Regions from separate parts of the Cytobacillus solani genome, predicted to be linked through region 1. Evidence: riboswitches for the same ligand, from Rfam matches in the RefSeq annotation. Region 1 holds a riboswitch; the other holds the start of a gene.

Region 1 (7,786 bases):
TATCTCCTCAAGAAAAACCATATTTGGCTTCATTCCTCGGATTCCGCCAATCGTCCCAACTACATAGCTGTCTTTTCCAGCAGCTTTTCGGGCATTTCGGACTGCGGCAGTATTGATTTCCTTTACATTATCCTCAAGGCCATATCTTTGCAGCTTAATATAGTTGGCAGCATAGGAATTTGTTTGAATGAGGTTTGCACCCGCATGGATATATGCTTTATGAATTTGCTGGATTTGTTCCGCTTGGGATATATTTAATTCTTCAAAGCAGCAATCTGTCCCATAAGAATAGAGAAGGGTACCCATTGCTCCATCAGCAATGAGGATTTCATTTTTCATTCTTTCAAGTAAACTCATTTTCATCCTCCTCTATGAAATACTTTTTCTTCGAAACTACTTGCAGATAGTGCTGTCTTAAAGTCCCTTAATAAATCCTCTGAGTTCTCCAAACCAACAGAAAGGCGAAGGAGACTATTACTAATTCCTCGTTTTTCACGTTCATGAAGGGGCATGGCTGAATGGGACATTTTTGCAGGATAGGAAAGGATGGATTCCACAGCACCAAGACTCACAGCAAACACAGGAATTTTCACCTTTGAAACAAAATCTCTTAATATACTTTCATTTTCAAGTTCAAATGAGAGGACAGCACCAGCATCTTTTGCTTGCCTGCCTTGTAAAACATAGTGTGGATGGTCCTCCAGGCCAGGATAGTAAACATTTTTGATGGCTGGATTTTCCTTAAGGGCTTGGGCGATTTGTTTGGCCGATTGGATAGATTGAGCAAGTCTCACATGTAACGTTTTGATTCCGCGTAGAACGAGCCAAGCATCCTGTACACCAAGCACTGCTCCAAATGAATTTTGCAAAAATCCGATTTTATCTGCAAGAACTGGGTCCTTTACTACAGTAAGACCAGCAACAACATCACTATGCCCAGATAAAAACTTTGTTGCACTATGCAGTACTACATCTGCTCCTAAAGTTAATGGCTTTTGTAATGCTGGTGTTAGGAAGGTGTTATCAACGAAGGTTAAAGCCCCATGAGACTTAGCGATCGAGCTGATTGCTTTAATATCCGTTACTTTCAACAGTGGATTGGATGGAGTTTCAACGTAAAAGACCTTTGTATTTGGACGAATAGCTTGCTTAACATTATCTAAATCAGTCATATCAACAAAAGTATGGTTAATTCCATATCTTGAAAGCACTTCAGTTACAAAGCGGTATGTTCCGCCGTATACATCCTCTGTAATTACTACATGATCTCCCTTTGACAATAAAAGGAATGCAGTTGAAATTGCAGCCATTCCTGAAGAAAATGCAAAGCCTCTAGTTCCTTCCTCCATATCAGCTATAACCGTTTCCAATGCTTCTCTCGTTGGATTTAAGCTTCGGCTATAGTCATACTTTCCAAATGAATCGATATCATACTGATGGAAGGTAGATGCATGATGAATTGGAACACTGACTGCACCAGTTAGATGATCAATTTTTTGACTATTATGAAGAAGCTTCGTCTGAAAACTCCATGACTCTATCTCACACATTGCATACCCTCCGTCCGAGCTTTAGCAAAAGCCTGCTCTAAATCATTTATTAAATCTTCTACATGCTCAATTCCGACCGAAAAACGCAGTAATCGATTGCATACACCTGTTTCAAACCGGATATGTTCTGGAATATCAGCATGTGTCTGAGTTGCAGGGTATGTTATAAAGCTTTCTACTCCACCAAGACTTTCTGCAAAAGTAATGAGGCGAAGAGTTTGTAAAAACGGATTTACCCATCCTTCATCTTTGATTCGGAATGAAATCATTCCGCCTCGTCCTGGATAAAGTACATCGGTAACGGCATCATGTTCAAATAAAAATCTGAAAATTTCCTTTGCATTTCTTTCATGACGTTCCATTCTTAAAGATAGTGTTTTCATTCCACGTATAAGCAGCCAAGAGTCAAACGGACTTAATACCGCACCTGTAGCATTATGATTAGCAGCTAATGCTTCACAGATTTCCTTGCCCTTAGCTACGATAAGCCCTGCCAATACATCATTATGGCCGCCTAAATATTTTGTTGCACTGTGGATAACAATATCTGCTCCTAGTTTTAAGGGCTGCTGTAAAAGGGGGGTGAAAAACGTGTTATCAACAATCAGCAGAAGCTGATGCCTTTTCACAAAATAAGCAACCTCTTCGATATTGGTTTGCTCCATTAAGGGGTTCGTTGGTGTCTCGATAAAAATGGCCTTTGTTCGTTCAGTAATTTCTTTTTCCAGGACTTCAGCAGAAAAAGTTTGAACATATTTACATCGTAATCCCCATTGCTTACAGCCCTGTTCAAAAAGCCGATAAGTACCACCATATAAATCCTTTGAAACGATAAATTCATCGCCAGATTGAAAGAGGGAGAGGACGGTTAGAATAGCTGACATTCCTGAACTACACGCAAATCCTTGGTCGCCTTCTTCAAGCTCAGCAATTGCCTTTTCAAGCAATTGGCGTGTTGGATTTCCGGTACGGATGTAATCATATCCGGTTGATTGTCCAATTCCTTCATGCCGATAGGCTGTAGAAAAGTAAACGGGTGGATTAACTGTTCCTGTATCTAATTCGCTGCGATTGCCAATTTGGGCAAGGATTGTGTCGAGCTTATGCATTATTTACACTCCTTTTGTCTATAAAAATAAAAAAAAGCCTTCTTTAAGAAGAAGACTTTTTCATAATCAATAATTAGCCGTTCTTCTTATCTTTCAAGTTATAAAACTTGCAGGAATTAGCACCTTATTAATCTCATAGATTAATGGTTGCTGAGGTGTCTACGGGCCTTACCCTCGACCTCTCTTGATAAGAAATCATTATTTAATTATTTCAAACTTTACAACATTCTTATAATAAAAGTCAATGGATTTTAAAAAAATGTGTAAAGGTACAATAATATTATTATGTAAACTATCTATTCTTCTATATATTTTTCGAAAAAGGAAGTGATTAAAAAATTAATTGCACCATTTAACATTTATTTATAAGGATCATAAACACTTTTTTAGAATAAGTTTTTCCTTGGAATAGATAAAAAAAATATTTTTCACTATTTTCATATTAAAAACCTTTGAACAACAGGGTTTTACGTGGTAGAATGGCTTTGAAAACGATTTATCCTCTGAAAAATATTATTATTCTAATAATTATCATTTAATGTTAAAAAGTGGATAAATAGTTTATTATGCATTTAATACAAATTCAGTTATGGAGGTCATTTTCCATGAAAAAGCCATTGAATGGCGAAAAGCCTTTTGCTGAAGGCTTTCATGGCCCGAACCTTGGCTATGTCATTGAACTATATGAAGCATATTTAGAAAACCCTGAGTCTGTTGATCCTGAAATGAGAGCGTACTTTGAAACAACAGGATCTCCAGTTGTAGAAAATCGTACAGGGAAGACGGAAATTAGTGGTGTTAATCAAACTGTTCCGCAATTAGAAAAAACATTGTCTGCTATACGTCTGGCAGATAATATTCGCACATACGGCCATCTTGCCGCAAACATTTATCCATTAAATGACCATGAACCTGAAAAAATGCTTTTTGAGCTATCACATTACGGGTTAATAGAAGAGGATTTGTATGCAATCCCTGCTGGAGTCATCTGTAAAGATGCGCCAATTCCGCTAAAGAATGCGTATGATGCGATTGAATACTTAAAAAGCATGTATATGGGTACAATTGCATTTGAATTTCACCATGTATATGACGCAAATGAAAAGAACTGGCTGCGCCGAAAAGTTGAATCAGGCAGCTTAAAGCTGAAATTGCAAAAAGAAGAAAAAACTAAGATTCTAAAAAGATTGACTGAAGTAGAAGAATTCGAAAAATTTCTTCATCGCACATTTGTCGGTCAAAAACGGTTTTCAATTGAAGGGCTTGATTCAATGGTGCCTTTACTTGATGAAATAGTTGCAGAATCTGTATCAAAAGGGGCAAAAACCATTAATATCGGCATGGCTCACCGCGGGCGCTTAAATGTGCTTGCCCATGTGCTTGGGAAGCCGTATGAAATGATTTTCGCTGAATTTCAGCATGCTCCAAATAAAGAGCTTGTACCTTCTGAAGGTTCAATTGGGATTAGCTATGGCTGGACAGGAGATGTGAAATATCATCTTGGACTTGATAAACAAATTAAAGACGAAAATACGACAGTGACACGTTTGACATTGGCAAATAACCCAAGTCATCTTGAATTTGTCGGTTCTGTTGTCGAGGGATTTACACGAGCAGCACAGGATAATCGATCAACAAAAGGCTATCCAATTGAGAATTTAAACTCGGCAATGTCTATAATTATCCATGGGGATGCCGCATTCCCTGGTCAAGGGATTGTAGCAGAAACTTTAAACTTAGGTCAGTTGAAGGGATATAATACTGGAGGCTCCCTCCATATCATTGCAAATAATACAATCGGCTTTACAACAGAATCACGTGATTCACGTTCTACTAGATATGCGAGTGATCTCGCAAAAGGGTTTGAGATTCCGATCTTGCATGTGAACGCAGATGATCCGGAAAGCTGTATAGCTGCAGCAAGATTTGCTAGTGAATACCGTGAAAAGTTTCAGAAAGACTTCTTAATTGATCTTATCGGTTATCGCCGCTTTGGGCATAATGAAATGGACGAGCCAATGGCAACGAATCCATTAATGTATAAAATCATTAATGAACAGCCAACGGTAAAAGAACTGTATGGAAAGAAACTAGTAAATCAGTTAATCATAAACAAAGATACAGCTGACAAAATAGAAGAAGACGTATTAGTAAAACTGAAAGCTGCATATGAAAAAGTACCAGCAACGAAAAAAGAAACAGAAGAATTAAATCCGCCTGAAACGGTAGAAAAAGGCCTGCCAAAACTCAAAACAGCTGTTCCTTTTGAAAAACTTAAGGAAATTAACCAAGAGCTGTTAACATGGCCTGAAAAGTTTACTGTTTTCAATAAGCTAGACAAAATTCTAAACCGTAGAATGAGCGCTCTTGACGGAGAAAAGAAGATAGATTGGGGTCATGCGGAAACTTTAGCATTTGCATCCATTCTCCATGATGGAACTCCTATCCGCCTGACAGGTCAAGATTCTGAACGAGGCACATTTGCCCACCGAAATATTGTTTTACATGACAGCAGCACAGGTAAATCCTATTCGCCACTTCATTTATTATCATCGGCGAAGGCTTCCTTTGCCGTTCATAATAGTCCATTATCAGAAGCAGCTGTTCTTGGCTTTGAATATGGTTATAATGTATTTGCACCTGAAACGCTCGTTTTATGGGAAGCACAATTTGGAGATTTTGCTAACTCTGCACAGGTGATATTCGATCAATTCATCGCTGCGGGCAGAGCAAAATGGGGACAAAAATCCGGGCTTGTCATGCTGTTGCCACATGGTTATGAAGGACAAGGTCCTGAGCACTCAAGTGCACGCTTAGAAAGATTCTTAACACTAGCCGCTGAAAATAACTGGACTGTAGCTAACTTGACTTCGGCTGCACAATATTTTCATATTTTACGTAGACAGGCAGCGATTCTGAAACGTGAAGAGGTTCGTCCGCTTGTCATTATGGCACCGAAGAGTCTATTACGTCATCCGCTCGTTGCTTCTAGCGGACATGAGCTGAGTGAGGGCGATTTTCAATCAGTTATTGAGCAGCCTGGTTTAGGTCAAAATACGGATAAAGTAACTCGGCTTGTTCTCTCCACAGGAAAAATGGCTATTGATTTAGCAGATAACCTAAAAAATGTTGATAACCAAGAGTGGTTCCATCTTTTACGAGTAGAAGAAATCTACCCATTCCCGTTGGAAACGATTCAAACTATAATGAAACGGTATCCAAACTTAAAGGAAATGGTTTGGGTACAAGAAGAACCAAAAAATATGGGTTCATGGAATTTTGTTGAACCAAGATTACAATTTATTGCACAGAAGGAAATAGATGTTTCCTATATTGGCAGACGCAGAAGATCTAGCCCTTCTGAAGGGGATCCAAATGTCCATAAAAAAGAACAAGCACGAATAATAGAAGAAGCATTTATGCACAAGCAAGAGGGAGGAAATTAAGGTGGCAGACATAAAAGTACCGGAACTAGCTGAATCGATTACAGAAGGAACGATCGCCCAATGGTTAAAAAAACCAGGTGATTTCGTAAATAAAGGGGACTATGTTGTTGAGCTTGAAACAGATAAAGTAAATGTCGAGATCATTTCAGAGCATAGTGGGATTTTAAAGGAAGTTAGAGCAGGAGAAGGCGATACAGTTAATGTCGGTGAAACGATTGCCGTAGTTGATGAAAGCGGGGAAGCAGCTGCTGAGTCAGCAGCTGAACCTCAAGCCGTAACAGAAATAGCTCCAATTCAAGAGGCACCGAAACACGCTGCCTTACAAGAAGAAACGGTTCATGTAAGCAATGAGCAGAAGGGACAGCGTCCGATCGCATCTCCTGCTGCAAGAAAAATGGCTCGTGAGAAAGGGATTGATCTGACACAAGTGCCGACAGTTGATCCGCTTGGACGTGTTCGTGCTCAAGATGTATCATCCTTTAGCCCTCGTGAGGAAGTGAAGCAGCAAGCAACACCAGTTCCAAAGCAGCAGGGTGCACCTGCCGTTCAGCCTGCTGGTAAAGAAGTTGAGCGTATTCGTATGACCCGCCGCCGTCAAACGATTGCCAATCGACTAGTAGAAGTACAGCAAACAGCAGCGATGCTGACAACGTTCAATGAAGTAGATATGACAAATGTAATGAACTTGCGAAAACGACGTAAGGATAAGTTTTTGGAAGAAAATGACGTGAAACTTGGATTTATGTCCTTCTTCACAAAAGCTGTTGTTGCTGCATTGAAAAGAAGCCCTTTATTAAATGCAGAAATTCAAGGTGATGAACTCGTTCTGAAAAAATTCTATGATATCGGGATTGCCGTGTCTGCGAACGAAGGTCTAGTCGTACCAGTCGTACGCGATGCAGACCGTAAAAACTTTGCGGAAATCGAAAAGGATATTTTAGATCTTGCCGAAAAGGCAAGAAACAACAAATTAGCCTTACAAGATCTGCAAGGAGGAACATTTACGATTACAAATGGCGGGGTTTTTGGTTCTCTATTATCCACACCTATTCTTAATGGACCACAAGTCGGCATCTTAGGCATGCATTCCATAAAACTGCGTCCAGTTGCTATTGATGCAGAGCGTATGGAGAATCGTCCAATGATGTATATTGCTTTGTCTTATGACCATCGTATTGTCGACGGTAAAGAGGCAGTTACTTTCTTATCTAGAGTGAAAGAATTAATTGAAGATCCTGAATCATTATTATTTGAAGCGTAATAGAGGAAGCAGGGTGGATGTTTGACACCCTGCTTTTTTGTATCATGCGAACTATTTTAAAAAAATAAAAAAGAGCGAAAGGCATCAAAACCTGTCGCTCCACTTCTGAAATTTTCTCATTTACTTTTTAAATGGTTTTAAACCTCGTTTTGTAATCTCCATTTTCAATATCCTAATCCATTCTTTCTCTAACCCAGACTTTAATGCATCACGATACGAGACGACCAATTGTTCATTACTCATAATCTTCATTCTGCATACCTCCTGTAATGGATTGAATATGAAGCTTTCATTCATTTTAATCGTTTCTACTACATTTGAAAACCCCCATTTTCAAAAAATACAAAAAAAGGACTTTTGAACCTTAAAAGTGAAGAAAAAAAGTGGTTTACCCTACATAGGTGAAAAATGGAAGCAAAC
Region 2 (7,786 bases), 1.7 Mb from region 1:
AAGGAATTCCCTGGCGTTTCAACTGGTGCTGAAGAGGAGAAAATGGGAATCAAGAGTTCATCCACTCGAACATTAATTCTTCAAGATGCAGAAGTTCCGGTTGAGAACTTGCTTGGGGAAATCGGCCGCGGACATATCATTGCTTTTAACATTTTAAATATTGGCCGTTACAAATTAGGAGTTGGTGCACTTGGTGCTTCAAAACGTGCATTGGAAATTACCATTCCATATACAAATCAGCGTCAACAATTTAAAACACCAATCTCTTCTTTTAACTTAACAAAAGAGAAGCTATCTACAATGGCTTCAAAAACATATGCAGCAGAAAGTGCCATCTATCGTACAGTTGGTTTGTTCGAGGATCGTATGAGTAAGCTTTCTGATGAAGAAGCAAAAACGGGTAAAGCAGTAGCCCAATCAATTGCTGAATATGCGATTGAATGTTCTTTAGGTAAATTCTTTAATACGGAAGTCCTTGATTATGTTGTTGACGAAGGTGTTCAATTGCATGGCGGCTACGGCTTCATGGAAGAATATGAAATCGCACGTGCTTACCGTGATTCCCGTATTAACCGTATTTTCGAAGGAACAAATGAAATTAACCGCTTATTAGTACCTGGCACATTCATGCGTAAAGCATTTAAAGGTGAGCTTCCATTATTCGAAAAAGCAATGGCGCTGCAGGAAGAGCTTATGATGATGATGCCAGAAGAGCCTGGTGATGCTCCATTAGCTCAAGAAAAATATTTAGTGAGGAATGCGAAGAAAATTGGCTTGCTTGCTGCAGGCTTAGCTGCTCAAAAATACGGCAAAGCATTAGACCAAGAGCAAGAGGTATTAGTGAATATTGCCGACATCGTTTCTAATGCATATGCAATGGAATCAGCTGTTCTTCGTACGGAAAAAGCAATTGAAAAAGAAGGGGTGGAAAAGAGCAAACAAAAGCTTCTTTATACACAAATCTTCTGTCAAGAAGCATTCAACAAAATTGAACAAGATGCGAAGGAAACACTTGTTGCTGTTGAATCTGGCGATACACTGCGTATGATGCTTTCATCTTTACGTAAATTTACTCGCCATACACCAATTAACGTAATTGCGAAGAAGCGTGAAGCATCAGAAAAACTAATTGATGCAGAGAAATTTGTTCTATAATTATTTTATAAAAATGCGGCTCCCTTCATTAATGGAGGGAGCTTTTGAATGCGGTATTAATAAAATGCTAGATAAAATTGATTAGCAGCTAGATAAATACAAAAGAATGCCCGATAAAATGGAATAGATGCTAGATAAACTCAAAAAGTTACTCGATAGAATTAACATCCTGCATTTTTTCCTAAAAATCTTCGTGTAAATAGAAGGATAAAAGAGAATTTTGTCGAATTATCATCTGGAGTCATCCGTTATGAAATATACTATAATTATGATAGTATTTATTTAAAGACAGTTCCTTTATTTTTAAAATGGGACATGATAATCTAGGTGGTGGGACAGTGAGTCTAACTTTTTATTGGTACCCGAAATGCGGGACATGCCGAAAAGCTAAGAAATGGCTCGATGACCATAATTTAGCTTATGAAGCAATACATATTGCAGATAATCCGCCTTCTGCTGACTCCTTAAGAAACTTGTATGAAAAAAGCGGCTTAGAAATTAAGAAGTTCTTTAATACAAGCGGTCAGAAGTACCGTGAGCTCGGCTTAAAAGATCAAGTTAAATCATCAACAGATGATGAGCTGCTTAATCTTTTGGCATCCGACGGAATGCTTATTAAACGTCCGATTTTAACGGATGGGAATAAAGTGACGGTTGGCTTTAAGGAAGAGGATTATGAAAAAACATGGCTTGCGTAAGATTGCCATGATGGAAAAGAGATCGATACTACGATCATAGTTTGAAATAAAAAAATGGAGGGATTTGGAATGAACACACCAAAGGAATTACGTTATTCAGAAGAGCATGAGTGGGTAAAAACAGAAGGTGAGCAGGTTCGTATTGGGATTACTGACTTTGCTCAATCTGAGCTTGGAGACATCGTTTTCGTTGAGCTTCCAGAGGTAGGAGACATCGTTTCTGCAGACGAGCCATTTGGAAGTGTAGAATCAGTTAAAACGGTATCTGAGCTTTATGCACCAATCAGCGGAAAAGTTGTTGCTATTAACGAGGATTTAAGCGACAGCCCTGAATTTGTTAATGAATCTCCATACGAGAAAGCATGGATGATTGTAGTTGAACCATCTGATGCAGGTGAAATTGATAACTTAATGACTGCAGAACAATACGAAGAAATGGTTAAAGAAGACTAATAAAATGGGAGGTGCTGCATATGCGGTACCTCCCTTTATTTGGTTTTTTTATTTCTTTAGAAAGGGAAACACTATAACCAATAGAACGAGAGAGGATGGTTATTGTGGTATTAAAGAATAATAAAATTGATATTACAGATCGTGTGGTTGGAAAGTTGAAGGATGGAGAAATTGAACTATATTTAGAAAATGAAAGAATAGGGAGTATTCGTCTGCCTCAAGAGCCTGCCATTCAGATGGACCATCATTTTGAAACAGATAGGCAAAAGATTTACCAGCATGTAACAACGACAGAAAGTCCGCAAGCATGTTATACAGATTGCGACGAGGGTGGCTGGTGTTAGTATGAACAGCGGGAACGTTTCCGCTGTTTATTTATTTTATTTAGCTGAGATGAATGGATATAATGGATGAATAAGAGTAAGCCTATTTACTATAGTATTTTTACTTAGCAGGAGTTGAACACCATTATCTCGAATATTGAATATGGTATGATAAAGTTACACATATCAATTGGATTTTGCTTTCTAACATATTAGGCTTATCCCAAAACTCCAACTCAGGTTCAGGTGATGAATATGAATGAAACATTTCCAGAGAAGGTTATTATTGTAGAGGGTACTTCGGATAAAAGAAAGGTGAAAGCAATCGTAAGTGAGCCTGTCGAGATTATTTGTACAAATGGAACCATCAGCCTGACTAAGCTTGATGAGTTAATTGAAATGCTGCTTGATAAGGATGTATTTATTTTGGTTGATGCAGATGATGCAGGTGAAAAGCTTCGGAAACAATTTAAAAGAGAATTTCCGGAAGCTGAGCATCTGTATATTGACCGGATGTATCGGGAAGTAGCAACCGCACCTGAGCACCATTTAGCAACTGTGTTATTGGGTGCCAATATTGATGTAAATATGGAGTTTTTAGATAGAGGATGATTTGTTTTGCAGGAATGGTCACGGAAAATGATAAGTGAGGCATTAGCAGGAGATCAGGTAAGCTTGATTTACTTATACACTCCATTATGTGGAACCTGCCAGGTGGCAGGGAAAATGATGACGGTAATAAAGGAGCTTTTGCCAAATCTCCCAATTGGAAAAACGGATTTAAATTATATGCCAGATGTAGCCGAAAAGTGGGAGATCGAAAGCGTTCCATGCTTGCTTATTTTTAAAAATGGAATGCTTGAAGAAAAAGTGTATGCTTTTCAGTCGGTTCCATATTTATTAAACAAAATAAAGAGCTTGATCTAAAAGAGTTAGGTGGCAAACACCTAACTCTTTTTTTTATTTTCGAAATTCTCGAACTAATATATTTACAAAACCTTCCTTGAGGGATTATTATATTTAGGGATGCGAAATATTGGTGGAGCAGGTGTGAAAATGGCGTTTTATCAAGAATGGGCCAGCCAAATTAAAGGGTATAATCGCAATATTCGGCTAGCGTTTATGGCAAATATCTTTACGCAAATCGGCTTTGGCATCTTTATGGTTATTTATAATTTCTATATCAGGGAATTAGGCTATAATGAGCAAATTAACGGGCAAGTGATATCGATGACCGCGCTTGCGACAGCTATCGCACTCGTACCGGCAGGTGTCTTCAGTGATCGAATTGGAAGAAGAAAAGCGATGCTATATGGGGCTGCAGCAACCGGACTTGTCTTACTATCTAGAAGTGTAATCGAAGCTCAATCCTTATTAGTACTAGCTGCTTTTGCAACTGGCTTGGCGACTGCTTTCTTTCAGGTTTCGGGGATTCCTTGGCTAGCAGAAAATTCAAAGCCTGAACAAAGGGTTCATTTATTTAGTATTCATTTTGCTGTCATGACAGGGGCAAATGTCATTGGAAACTTAGGCGGCGGCATATTAACTGATTTATTTTCCATAATGACAACAGAATTAAATAGTATTCGTTTTACCCTGCTGATTGGAAGCATTATCTTCCTAATAGGCATTATTCCAGTTACAAAATTTAATGAACAACGTGATCCGAGAAAGAACAGAAGGGACAAGAAAACCGTTTCAGTAAAACCCATTTTTAATAAAAATGAGCATGTAAAAATTATCTTTCTATTTGCATTCGCGCAGCTGTTAATTGGTGTCGGTGCCGGATTAGTCATTCCATATTTAAATTTATATTTTGCTGATCGTTTTTCAGCTTCTAATTCAGCAATCGGCTTGATCATTTCAATGGGCCAAGCGGCAACGGCAATTGCAATGATTATTGGACCAATGGTTGTTAGGAAGTTTGGTGAAGTGAAGGCGGTTGTTATCCTTCAACTATCCTCCTTGCCGTTTCTGCTAATGACAGCATATACGGAAAGTCTTTGGCTGGCAGCAATCGGCTTTTTATTCCGGCAAGCCCTTATGAATGCTGGAAATCCAATTCAAATGTCACTAATGATGTCGAAGGTTGGAGATTCGATGAAGGGGTTGGCAAATTCGGTTAACCAGATGGTTTTTAATTTAGGATGGGCCATCATGGGACCTGTATCCACGGGGATTGTCATAAAATACGGTGCATACTGGGGGTATGCAGTCGTATTTACTATTACTGCCTCTTTATACTTGGTAGGATCTGTGTACTTCTTTATCGTCTTTCGAAACTATAATAAGACAAACTCAGCTGTTAAAGTGGCAAAAACGGTCTGAAAAATAAATTAAATGACATATTTCTCAGGAAATGTTCCATAGTTAATGTCGAACGAATCATGCAGGAATCTTTAGTGAATGGAAGAAATAGTATTGTAAGACAAATGGATGAAAAGCCTGCTGTCTATCCGTTTAACCTGGGGTGAGGGCATGAAGGAAGTGACTGCTGCATTTATTCATGAGGTAAAAACAAAAGGGCATTTAGCTGTGTTTTTAAAGGGTGTTACGTTCACTTTATGTATTCGGACAAAGGATAAAATCCTATGTATTCGATTTCAGAATGGGGATGTGAAAATTTGCACTCCTGAACCTACTGATACTTATGATGTACTTATTACTGGCACGGAGGAGAGGATTTGCTCGATCTTAATGGGAAATGAAAAATTAAGAAGTGCAATACGAGCGAAAAATATACTTGTAGATTCTACTTTCAGAAGACTCCTCTTTCTAGAATCATTATTTCTTCTTTCAAAGCAGCGTGTAAGTTAAGTTATAAATAAATTCAAAATTCCACTTGACCTTTAAATTATCAATATGTTATTATTGGAATTAATTAACTGACTGAAAAAACTGAATATTCTTATCAAGAGAGGCGGAGGGACTGGCCCGACGAAGCCCGGCAACCGGTAATTTACACGGTGCTAATTCCAGCAGAGCATGATTGCTCTGGAAGATAAGAAGAGATGATATCAACCCTCTTCTTGTGAAGAGGGTTTTTTTCAGCTCTTCTTTTAAATGGGGTTGTTGTCTTTTAAGTCAGTGATTCTATTGTGATTGCATATCAGAGGATAATGCCTGACCTTCATGCACATAAAAAAGGAGAGATGAAAAATGAGTGGAAAACAAAGAAACTATCGTTTGGAAACAATTGGTGTACATGGCGGGTTACAGCCTGATCCTGTAACAGGTGCAAGGGCTGTACCAATCTATCAAAACAATGCTTACCAATTTAAAAATACTGAGCATGCAGCAAATCTTTTTGGGTTAAAGGAATCCGGATATATTTATACGAGGATTCATAATCCAACAGTAACCGTATTTGAAGAGAGAGTTGCTTTGTTAGAAGGCGGTGTAGGTGCACTAGCCGTTTCAAGTGGGATGGCGGCAATTACGTTAGCAATTCTTAACCTTGCTCAGGCAGGCGATGAGATTGTTGCAGCATCTAACCTGTATGGAGGAACCTACAATCTCTTTGCTGTAACTCTTCCAAAATACGGAATACATGTAAAGCTAGTCGATCCAGAAAATCCAGAAAACTTCAGAGAAGCGATAACAGAAAAAACGAAAGCGGTTTTCGCAGAAACGATCGGCAACCCAAGTCTAAAAGTGCTTGATATTGAAAAAGTAGCTGAGATTGCTCATGAGAATGGGATTCCTCTTCTAATTGACAATACATTTGCCACTCCATATCTTTGCAGACCAATTGAACATGGAGCAGATATTGTCATTCACTCCGCTACAAAATGGCTGTTAGGTAATGGGACGACATTGGGAGGAATTATTGTAGATGGCGGTAAATTCGATTGGAATTCACCAAAATTCCCTGGATTTACAGAACCGGATTCCAGTTATCATGATCTTGTTTATAGCGAGGCACTTGGACCGGTTGCGTACATTACAAAAGCTAGGGTTCAGCTGCTGAGGGATTTAGGACCTGCATTGAGTCCGCAGAATGCATTCCAATTTACACTTGGATTAGAAACGCTGCATGTGCGAATGAAAGAGCATATAGCAAATACGAAAAGAATCATAGAATATTTAGAGGCACATCCTGCTATTAATTGGATTCTATATCCTGGAAGTGAAAATCACCCTGATAAACCGTTAGCAGATAAGTATCTGCCTAAAGGTGCTGGCTCTGTTGTGGTCTTTGGTATATCCGGAGGAAGAAAAGCTGGAGCGAGTTTAATAAATAATTTGGAGCTATGGGCTCATGTAGCAAATGTAGGAGATGCTAAGAGTTTGATCATTCATCCAGCCAGCACGACACATCAGCAATTAGATGAACAAGGGTTAAAAGCTGCAGGTGTACCAGAGGATTTAATTCGTATTTCGGTTGGAATTGAAAATGCAGAGGATTTAATTGATGACTTAGAGCAAGCCATTGAGTCTGCAACAGGGATTACATCGTTAACTTCTAAGGCATAAGCTTTGACATATCTTAGTTTTTTGAAAGTTGGATAAAAATACTATCTTTTAAAAATACTAAATTATAATTTAAATCGTTGACACCCTCAATAAATCCGTGATACGATAATTTTCGTAAATGTAATCACTACTAATTTAAAGTGTTAATTGAATATAGATGTTACGCTCTTATCAAGAGAGGTGGAGGGAAGTGCCCTTTGAAGCCCGGCAACCGTCATGAAAATGAAATGGTGCCAATTCACACAAAGCAAAGCTTGCTTTGGGAGATGAGAGAAAGGACAATAATTATTTTATGCCTTTCTGCTCATTGTCAGAAAGGCATTTTTCTTTTCCAAAAGAAAAATACTAGAATGAGCGCATATATATTAAGGCTTTTAAAAGTGATAAGCAAAATTGGATTTAAAGAGGGTGTGCAGCATGACGATGATTTCAATCAAAAAGGTACAAAAAATATACCCTTCCCAAAAAGGTCAGGTAAAAGCTGTAGATAATGTTAATCTTGAGATTAACGAGGGAGAGATCTTCGGTGTCATTGGCTATAGCGGAGCAGGAAAAAGCACGTTAATCCGAATGTTAAATGGTCTTGAACTGCCGACCGAGGGAACAGTGGTTGTCGCAAATAATGAAGTATCTAAAATTAAGGGTAGCAAGCTAAGAAGGGCACGGCAAGAAATCAGCATG

The links. A riboswitch is a leader RNA that binds a small molecule or an ion and turns the genes downstream of it on or off. The one in region 1 is predicted to bind S-adenosylmethionine.
Region 2: linked by a shared signal. The riboswitch ahead of FI644_RS13510 (O-acetylhomoserine aminocarboxypropyltransferase/cysteine synthase family protein) and the one ahead of FI644_RS21940 (methionine biosynthesis PLP-dependent protein) in region 1 are both predicted to bind S-adenosylmethionine.

The regions. Positions count from the first base shown of each region.
Region 1 is NZ_CP041305.1:4,366,897-4,374,682, forward strand. Features, by position in the region: gene FI644_RS21930 (bifunctional homocysteine S-methyltransferase/methylenetetrahydrofolate reductase) at 1-357, opposite strand, end outside; gene metC (cystathionine beta-lyase) at 360-1,550, opposite strand; gene FI644_RS21940 (methionine biosynthesis PLP-dependent protein) at 1,538-2,659, opposite strand; SAM riboswitch class I at 2,743-2,853, opposite strand; gene FI644_RS21945 (2-oxoglutarate dehydrogenase E1 component) at 3,265-6,105, shown strand; gene odhB (2-oxoglutarate dehydrogenase complex dihydrolipoyllysine-residue succinyltransferase) at 6,107-7,366, shown strand; gene sda (sporulation histidine kinase inhibitor Sda) at 7,487-7,618, opposite strand.
Region 2 is NZ_CP041305.1:2,699,462-2,707,247, forward strand. Features, by position in the region: gene FI644_RS13470 (acyl-CoA dehydrogenase FadE) at 1-1,155, shown strand, start outside; gene FI644_RS13475 (arsenate reductase family protein) at 1,494-1,853, shown strand; gene gcvH (glycine cleavage system protein GcvH) at 1,923-2,306, shown strand; gene FI644_RS13485 (YusG family protein) at 2,402-2,650, shown strand; gene FI644_RS13490 (toprim domain-containing protein) at 2,885-3,241, shown strand; gene FI644_RS13495 (thioredoxin family protein) at 3,248-3,556, shown strand; gene FI644_RS13500 (MFS transporter) at 3,686-4,957, shown strand; gene FI644_RS13505 (hypothetical protein) at 5,108-5,446, shown strand; SAM riboswitch class I at 5,535-5,637, shown strand; gene FI644_RS13510 (O-acetylhomoserine aminocarboxypropyltransferase/cysteine synthase family protein) at 5,789-7,105, shown strand; SAM riboswitch class I at 7,271-7,378, shown strand; gene FI644_RS13515 (methionine ABC transporter ATP-binding protein) at 7,529-7,786, shown strand, end outside.